Regions from separate parts of the Novosphingobium mangrovi genome, predicted to be linked through region 1. Evidence: riboswitches for the same ligand, from Rfam matches in the RefSeq annotation. Region 1 holds a riboswitch; the other holds the start of a gene.
What was found. Region 1 has a riboswitch for cobalamin ahead of MTR65_RS08355 (TonB-dependent receptor plug domain-containing protein). Riboswitches for the same ligand answer to the same signal wherever they lie in the genome.
Positions count from the first base shown of each region.

Region 2: linked by a shared signal. The riboswitch ahead of MTR65_RS01570 (TonB-dependent receptor domain-containing protein) and the one ahead of MTR65_RS08355 (TonB-dependent receptor plug domain-containing protein) in region 1 are both predicted to bind cobalamin.

Region 1 is NZ_JALHAT010000010.1:128,031-132,212, reverse strand. Features, by position in the region: gene cobO (cob(I)yrinic acid a,c-diamide adenosyltransferase) at 1-399, opposite strand, end outside; gene MTR65_RS08360 (hypothetical protein) at 396-980, opposite strand; cobalamin riboswitch at 1,211-1,416, opposite strand; cobalamin riboswitch at 1,479-1,666, shown strand; gene MTR65_RS08355 (TonB-dependent receptor plug domain-containing protein) at 1,890-3,821, shown strand; gene MTR65_RS08350 (DUF1636 domain-containing protein) at 3,821-4,182, shown strand, end outside.
Region 2 is NZ_JALHAT010000002.1:77,557-81,738, forward strand. Features, by position in the region: gene MTR65_RS01565 (ABC transporter substrate-binding protein) at 1-521, opposite strand, end outside; gene MTR65_RS01570 (TonB-dependent receptor domain-containing protein) at 557-2,401, opposite strand; cobalamin riboswitch at 2,512-2,713, opposite strand; gene MTR65_RS01575 (cell wall hydrolase) at 2,974-4,125, shown strand.

The DNA.
Region 1 (4,182 bases):
GTCGGGATCGGCCAGCGCGGCCCTGGCCTTCTCCCAGCCCGCCCGCGCGGCGGCGATGTCGCGTGCGCGGTTCTGGGTTTCCCAGGTGAAGCCCTCGCCGCAGTTCTCCCAGGTGACGCCCTCCTGGCGCGAGAGGAAGGCGCGTTCGCCCACGTCTTCCTTGCCCTTGATGAACTGGAACACCGCGGCCTTGCGGCCATAGCCGAGCGTGCGTGCGACCATGCCGAAGGCGCTGGAGCTCTTGCCCTTGCCGTTGCCGGTCAGGACGAGCACCAGGCCCTTGTCGATTTTGGCCGCCGCGATCCGCGCGTCGACCACCTTCTTGTGCTTTGCGGTGCGTGCCTTGTGGCGGCGCTCCTCCTCGCTCAGCGTGGCGGTTTCGCTGGGACTGTCGCTCACCGTGCGGCCCCGCGGCGCAGGTCGGGGCGCGCGCTCAGCGTCAGCGCCCAGAGGGCTGCGGCAATACCGCTCCAGGTCAGCGAGGCGACCAGCGCGCGCGGGAAGTAGCGTGCGAAGCGGGGCGCGAATTCGGCCAGCGTCGGGTCGGGATAGCGCCCGCCCAGGAAGTAGAACCCGCCGCTTGAGCACAGATGCGCGACCACCGTTGCGCCGCCGACGAGGAGGGCCATGATGGGAAGCGAGGAGAGGCGCTCGGGCAGGTTGGCCGCAAAGCGTCCGGCCATCCACATCGCCGCGTAGGCGGGGATCAGCATGGCGTAAGCGGGCGTGTAGCAGAAGTCCGAGACCCCCAGCACCGACATCGAGACGACGTCAATCGCATAGGCAAGGCCGAACAGGCCCGCAAAGCCTGCCGCACGGCGCACGAAGTAGCCAAGGACGAAGAAGCTGGCGAGCGCGGTGCTGGGCACATGCTCCATGTGGGTGAGCGCGTGCGAGCGGGTCAGCAGCATGACAGGGGCGAGGATGGCGAAGATCGTCCACTGGAAGCGGGACGAGGAAAGGGCAGGCGAGCGGTGCATGCGAGGTATCTCCTTGCGGAAAAAGGGGAAAGGTGCGTCGGCGCGCGCCCGGACGAGGGCACGGCCACGGGAAGCCCACGGAACGGGCCCTGGCTGGAGACCAAAAAAGGAGGTTCAGCAGTACGGCATGGATCACAGGCTCCCTTCGACGCGACACACGAATGTCGTCCGCCAAGGGATCTCCCCGCAGTGTGCGAGGCCCTCGTCCGCCCGGTTCATCCCGCCCGCGCGAAGAACGACGGCATCGGGCCGGTTTCCTGACTTCCCGGTTCACAGCGCGTCTTCGCCGCCTTCTCGGGAGATCCCTCCCAATGGCACCTGGCGATGCGCTCCCCGGTCACAGTTGCGGGAGCAGTGCCGGCCCAGATCGCCCTCTGGCGACCTTTCCGGACTTCCCGATTAAGCCCTCTCGGGCACCCGTTGCGCCCCCACGATTAGGCGAGCATGGCCTTTCCCGCAAGCATATTGCACTTGCGCAGCGGGCAACGGAGCTATAGTTCGCGGGCCCAAGCGACAGGTTCCCCGCAAGGGGATCAAAAGGGAACCGGGTGCAAGACCCGGGCTGCCCCTGCAACTGTAAGCGGCGAGCCATCCGGCCAATCTGCCATTGGGACATGTGTCCTGAGAAGGCGGCCGGAGCGCCCTGACCCGCGAGCCAGGAGACCTGCCTGACGCCGTCGTTCTTCATCCGGGCAGGGTGCACCGGGTGTTCGAGGGCCGCGCCGTCACTGGTCAAGGTCATCCCTCGCGTAGCGACAGCCACCGCCTTGCCGGATGCGATCCGGGCAGGGGGCGTCGGGTCGTGCGCTCTTCTCGCAAGCAGAAGACCTGCGATACGGCGGTTCCTTGCCACAACGGAGCGCAAGCGGCGGGCAAACCGTTGTTTGCATGAAGGGAATTGTCCCGCCCGTGTTGAAGCTTCCTTATCTGGCCGGCGTTTCGGCCCTCGTTGTTCCGCTTTCCGTCCTCGCGCCTTCCTTCGCCCATGCGGACGAAGCCCCTCCAGGCACGATCTATGTCAGCGCGCTTCGGACGCCGGTCGCGGCCGAACGGGTTTCCTCCAGTGTCACCGTGCTTGATGAAGAGGCTATCGCGCAGGCTCAGACCTTCTCTGTCACCGATATCCTGCTGCGTACGCCCGGTGTCTCGATCTCGCGCAACGGGGGCTACGGCACCAGCACGAGCCTGCGCATTCGCGGCGCCGACGATGGCACCACGGTCATGGTGATCGACGGCATGCGCCTGTCCGATCCCTCCTCGACGGCGGGCGGCGTCAACGTCTCCAACCTGTTCCTCGACGATGCCGAGCGCATCGAGATCCTGCGCGGGCCGCAGTCGATCCTATGGGGCAGCAACGCGATCGGCGGTGTCGTCAATGTGACCACGCGGCAGGCGTCCGAACCGCTCGAAGGCAGCTTTGCCGCCGAGGCAGGTTCGAACCAGACCGTCTCGGCCCGCGCTGGCGTGGGCGGCACGAGCGACCTTGTCGACTGGCGCGTGGCGGGCTCCACCTTCCGCACCGACGGCATCTCGGCCCGTTCGAGCGGGACCGAGGACGATGGCTACCGCCGTACCTCGGCGAGCGGTTCGGCTCGCTTCAAGCTGGCCCCGGATGTCTCGCTGGACCTGCGCGGCTATTGGTCGGATGCGCGTTCGGAGTTCGACGGGTCATCGGGCGATACCTATGCCTTCGGCACGACGCAGGAATGGTCGGGATATGCCGGGCTCAACTTCGGCCTGTTCGATGGGCGCCTCGTCAACCGGCTCGCGGTGACGCAGACGACCTCGGATCGTGAGAACTTCGATCCCGAGCGTGACATTCGCCAGATCACCTTCGACGCGCATGGCCGCCTGCGCCGCTTTGAATACCAGGGCACCTTCACGCTGAACGAGGCCGTACAGGTCCTTTTCGGCGCCGAGCGCGAAGAGCAGCGCATGACTACCGCGTCGCCGGGCAACAACCTCGTGGCCTATGAGCTGACGCGCCACGCGGTCGATACCGACAGCCTCTACGGCCAGCTGCGCGTGACACCGCTCGAGGGGCTCACGCTCGATGGCGGCGTGCGCTACGATCACCAGTCGCGCTTTGGCGGCAACACGGTGGCAAGCGCGGGCGCGGCCTACTCGCCCAACGATGGCGTAACCGTGGTGCGCGCGAACTATTCTGAAGGCTACAAGGCGCCTTCGCTGTACCAGATGTTCTCGGCCTACGGCGTCGCCGATCTCGAGCCCGAGCAGGCCAAGGGCTGGGAAGTCGGGATCGAGCAGGGGCTGGGCGAAATCCTGCGCGCCTCGGCCACCTGGTTCGAGCGGCGCACGACCAACCTCATCAACTTTGCCTATTGCCCGAGCGGCGCCGACCAGCCCGAAGTCTGCTACATTCCGGGCACCGACACCACGCGCTTTGGCTACTACGCCAATGTCGACAAGGCACAGGCCAAGGGACTGGAGCTGGCCGCGACGGCGCGCCTGGGCGTCTTCTTCGCCGATGGCAACTACACCTGGACGAATGCCGAGGACCGCACGCCCGAGGCTTCGACGTATGGCCGCCAGCTCGCCCGCGTGCCGCGCCATACCGCCAATGTCGAGGGAGGTGTAGACATCGCAGGACTTCGGGCCAGTGTGGCTGCGCGCTATTCGGGCAAGACCTTCACCAGCGCCAGCAGTTCGACCGTGCTCGACGATTACTGGCTGGTCGATCTGCGCGCGCAGATGGAGGTCACGCCTGGCCTTACCTTCCAGGCCCGCGTCGAGAATGTCGGCAATGAGCGCTACGAAACCGCGAGCGGCTACGGGATGCTGGGCCGCACGGTCTACGCCGGTATCCGGAGCCGTTTCTGATGCTGCGCGCGCTGGAGGGAGATGGGGCGGGAAAGACGCAGGTGGTGGTCTGCTCGACCTGCCGTCATACGTCCGAGGCGCGCGAGGACGGCGAGGGGCTGCGCGGCGGCGCGCGCCTCGCTGCGGCCTTGCGCGAGGTGAAGGCCGCCGAGGAGGGCTTCGCCGGGGTCGAGGTCCAGGACATGCCCTGCCTCTTTGCCTGCAAGCGTTTCTGCACCATCCACATCCGCGCGCCCGGCAAGGTCGGCTACGTGCTGGGCGACTTCTCGGCCGACGCCGAGGCCGCCCGCGCGATCCTGACCTATGCAGCGGCGCACGCCGAAAGCGAGGAGGGCGTCGTGCGTTACGCCCATTGGCCGGA
Region 2 (4,182 bases), on a different contig from region 1:
ACCGGGGGCCAGCCCTCCGGCGCGGCGTTGCGCCTGAGCGCGTCGTCAATCCGCGCGACAAGCCGTTCGCCTGCCGCCTTATCCCCGCTCAGCTTTGCCAACATCCGCACCTGCTCGCGCGCGCCCTCCACGTCCGAGACGATGGGTTCAAGGACGACCCGGATGCCCAGGTCCCGCAGCGCATTGGCCGTCGGCGGGGCCAGGAAGCTCCCTGCCACCACCACATCGGGGGCGAGCGCGGCCACCTCCTCGACCGAGCCCGAGACCCCGCGGTAGCGCGCGGCAGCCTCCAGCCCCATCGAAGTGCTGGAGGGATCGTGGCTGTAGCCGGAAATCGCGAGCAGCTGGCCGGGCGCGGTAACCTCGGCCAGGATGGCATCGGTGCAGGGGTTGAGCGAGACGATGCTCGGTCGCTCTTGTGCCGATGAAGCCCCTTCCCCCTGCTCCTGCGGACGTGCGGGCGCGCCGCTGCACGCGCTCAGCAGCAAGGTGCCAAGGAGCGCGCAGCCCGCGCGCGCCATAGCGGCACGCCAGGAAGCAGGGGGAAAGGCGCAGGTCACATCTTCACACGCACACCCGCATAGGCCGAGCGGCCCGGCGTGCCGTAAGTGCGCACCACTTCGTAGTGCTCGTCGAAGAGGTTCTCCATGCGCGCGAAGACCTCGACGTTCTGCGTGACCGCAAACGAACCGCGCAGGTTCACCACGGTGTTGCCCTCAACGTAGTAGGTCTGCGCAGCATCGTCCCAGCGCGCACCGCCCACGCGCAGCTCCGCGCCAAGGCGCAGACCGCCCTGGCCATTGACGTCCCAGCGCTTGTCGAGGCTCGCGGTCATGTTGCTCTTGGTGCGGCGCGGCAGGCGCGCGCCGGTCAGCGTGTTGGTGGCATCGAGGTAGGTATAGGCCAGGTTCATGTCGAAACCCTGCCAGTCGATCACCTGCATGCCCAGTTCCACACCCTTCGCCCGCGCCCGGCCAATGTTGTAGTAGTTCCACTGAGCCAGATCATAGTCGATCATGTTCTTGGTCTTGCGATCGAAATACGTGACCGAGAAAAGCCCGGCGCCGCCGGCGAAGGGCTGCTCCACGCCGACATCCCAGCTCTTGGACGTCTCGGCCTCCAGCGCGCGGTAGCCCGCGTTGGTGTAGAGCTGGTAGAGCGAGGGCGCCTTGAAGCCTTGGCCGTAACTCGCGCGCACGACCGGGCCATCCTCGCCCGCGAAGGCATAGGCGCCGTTGACGGCAAAGGTGGTGCGGTCGCCAAACTGCGAGTTATCGTCGTAGCGAAGCCCACCGTTCAGCGTCAGCCCCGCGACCGGACGCAGCGTCAGGTTGGCAAAGAAGCTGTCGATGGTCATCGAATCGTTGGAATCGTAAGTGTCCGAGAAGTCCTGCGTCTCGGTCTCCGCGCCCAGCAGCAGCGTCACCGCCTCGATCGGCGTGAAATCGACCTGGCCTTCGAAGCGCTCGTTCTTGCCGTTGGTCTCATAGGGGCCCCAAGCCGCGTCGTCGGAGATGCGGCGGGTATCGACCACGCCATAGCCCACACGGGCATGAAGGCGATCATCGAGCCCGTCATACCGGATATTGGCATAGCCGGTGAGATCGCGCTTGAACCCGACATTGAGCGCGTCCGCGCCGGTGTTGTCGTAGTCGTAGTTGGCGCGGGTCCAGAAGGTACCGCCGTCGATGGACAGGCCCTCGGTCAGCTCCAGCTGCGCGCGTGCGTTGAGGCTCTTGCTTTCAAAGCCGTCCTTCTCGGTGCCGCCACGATCCTCGTTGAAGGCGGAATAGCCGTCGCCCTTGAGCCAGTTGCCGCCCACCGTCAGGCCGACCGGACCGACCAGGCCCGCTGCCGAGGCCGAGACCTGGCGGCGATCACGCCAGCCGTATTCGGCGCTCGCGCGGCCGTGCCACTGCTCGTCGGGACGCTGGGTGACAAGGTTGATGACACCGCCAATGGCCCGGCTGCCATAGAGCACGCCCGAGGAGCCGCGCACCACCTCGACCCGGTCGAACTGACCGATGGTGAGCGCGCCGAAGTCAAAGCCGCCGCCCACGTCGCCCGGATCGTTGACGCGCACGCCGTCGATCAGGACCAGGCTCTGCGCGTTGTCGGCACCGCGGATGAACACGCTGGAAGGCTGGCCGAAGCCGCCCGAGTTGGTGACCTGCAGGCCCGGCAGGCGCGACAGCACTTCGCTGGCGGTGGTCGCCTGGGTGCGCTCGATGTCCTCGCGCGTCACCACGCTGACCGACTGGCCGACCTGGCTCAGCGGAACTTCGGTGCGCGTCGCGGCGACCACGATCGTCTCGTCGAGCGGCCCGGCCTCGGCGGCCTGCGCACAGACAGGTGCGAGGACCACGCCCAATGCGGCGCCCACGAAATAACGGCTCTTCATGTCATACCCCTTCCGGAACCCCCTGAACGTGTGGCCGTTCATGGCGGAAGGATCGCGCCGGTCCCGAAGTGGCGCCCCATACCGCTGCCCACCGGTCCCCTCGCCCGGTTTGCAAACGACGACCCCGGGCAGGTCTCCTGGCTTTCCGGATCGATGCATCCCCGTCCGGCCTTCCCGATTGCTCAGTGGCGCGAATGGAGGGGATGCTCCCCGGTCACAGTTGCGGGGGCAGCGCCGGAGTTGCAACCGGCTTCCCTCTTAGGCCTGCCCCCGCGTCCACGCGGGCAGGCAACCCGTGGCGTGCGCGCGGCCTTTAGGTGCGCTATGGGGAAATTGCAACTCAAAGACCTCTCGCCCTGCAATCATTGCGCTCTGCCATCTTGGCAGGTTGCAGAGGCTTTCTTAAAGCCTTTGCCCTTACCTTGGCGAACCTTGATGTATGTACCGAGGTGGGACGCGGCTCACAGTCGTGACGGCGCCCCACGATGCTTGACGTATAGAGAGTGCCGCCAACGCTCGTGCCCCTGTCCGATATGGGGGGTGGGCGAACCAAGGATCCGGACCAAAACCCCATGTCGCGCGTGCCTGCCCTGCCCGATCTTCGCGATGGCCGCCCTGCCGACTTCCAGGGACGCTTTGCCCGCAAGCGCCGGTCCCGCGGAATCATCGGCCGCACCGCCGCACCGCGCCGCGCCTACACCAGGCGGATCGGAACCGCACTCACGATGGCCGCCCTCACCGCCTTCGCCATGCCCGGCACCTGGGAACGCTTCCGCATCGCCAACGCGGCCACCCAGCACCACACGCCCGATCCCATGCCGTTCGAGCAGGCGGGAGCCAGCTTCCCGGGCTCGGCGTTCTACTATCTCGAAGCGGACAAGGCCGCCCAGGGTGAAGGGCTGACAGGCACGATTGTCGGGCACGCCATCGGGCAGAGCCCTACAGCGCAGGCCCTCCACGTCCTCGACCTACCCTTCACCAGTTCGCCGACCGACCGCGCCCGCGCACTGCAATGCCTGACCAGCGCAATCTACTACGAAGCCGCGAGCGAGCCTGACGCCGGACAGCGCGCCGTCGCCCAGGTCGTCCTCAACCGCCTCGCCCACCCCAGCTACCCCGACACCGTGTGCGGCGTCGTCTATCAAGGGTCCGAGCTTGGCACGGGCTGCCAGTTCTCTTTTACCTGCGACGGCTCGCTGTCCCGCCGCCCCGCAACCTACTTCTGGAACCGGGCCGAAGCCGTGGCGAGGGGCGCGCTGTCGGGCGAAGTCTATGCCCCTGCCGGGCTCGCGACCCATTACCATACCCTCCAGGTGGCGCCGTACTGGACCTCCAGCCTTCAGCCCCTGACGACCATCGGCGCCCATCGGTTCTACAGCTTCAAGGGCGCAGCCGGCCGTGCGGCCACGTTCCGCTACCTCTATGCGGGCATGGAACCGGCGAATGAACCGCACAGGCCCGCGCCCACCGCCCTGACGCTCGCCTCCGACGCCCAAAACGATCCGGCCGCGATCCAGCAAGCCTTCGAGGACATCGCGAGGGCGCTCGCCGCACAGCCGGCGGTTGGCACACCGGGGAGCGCAACCGTTTCTGCGACGACGTCCCCGTCTGCCCCGGCGGCCGACGGACTTCCCGCAGGTGCCCGCGTGCGCCCCGAATACCGCAACTCGGGCCGCTGGATCGAACGCGGCCGCAGCACCACTGAGGCCCCTGACACGCCGTAAACCATTTGGAAACCATAGCCCCACACAAAGACTTAGCGCCTTGAGTGATAGGGATTC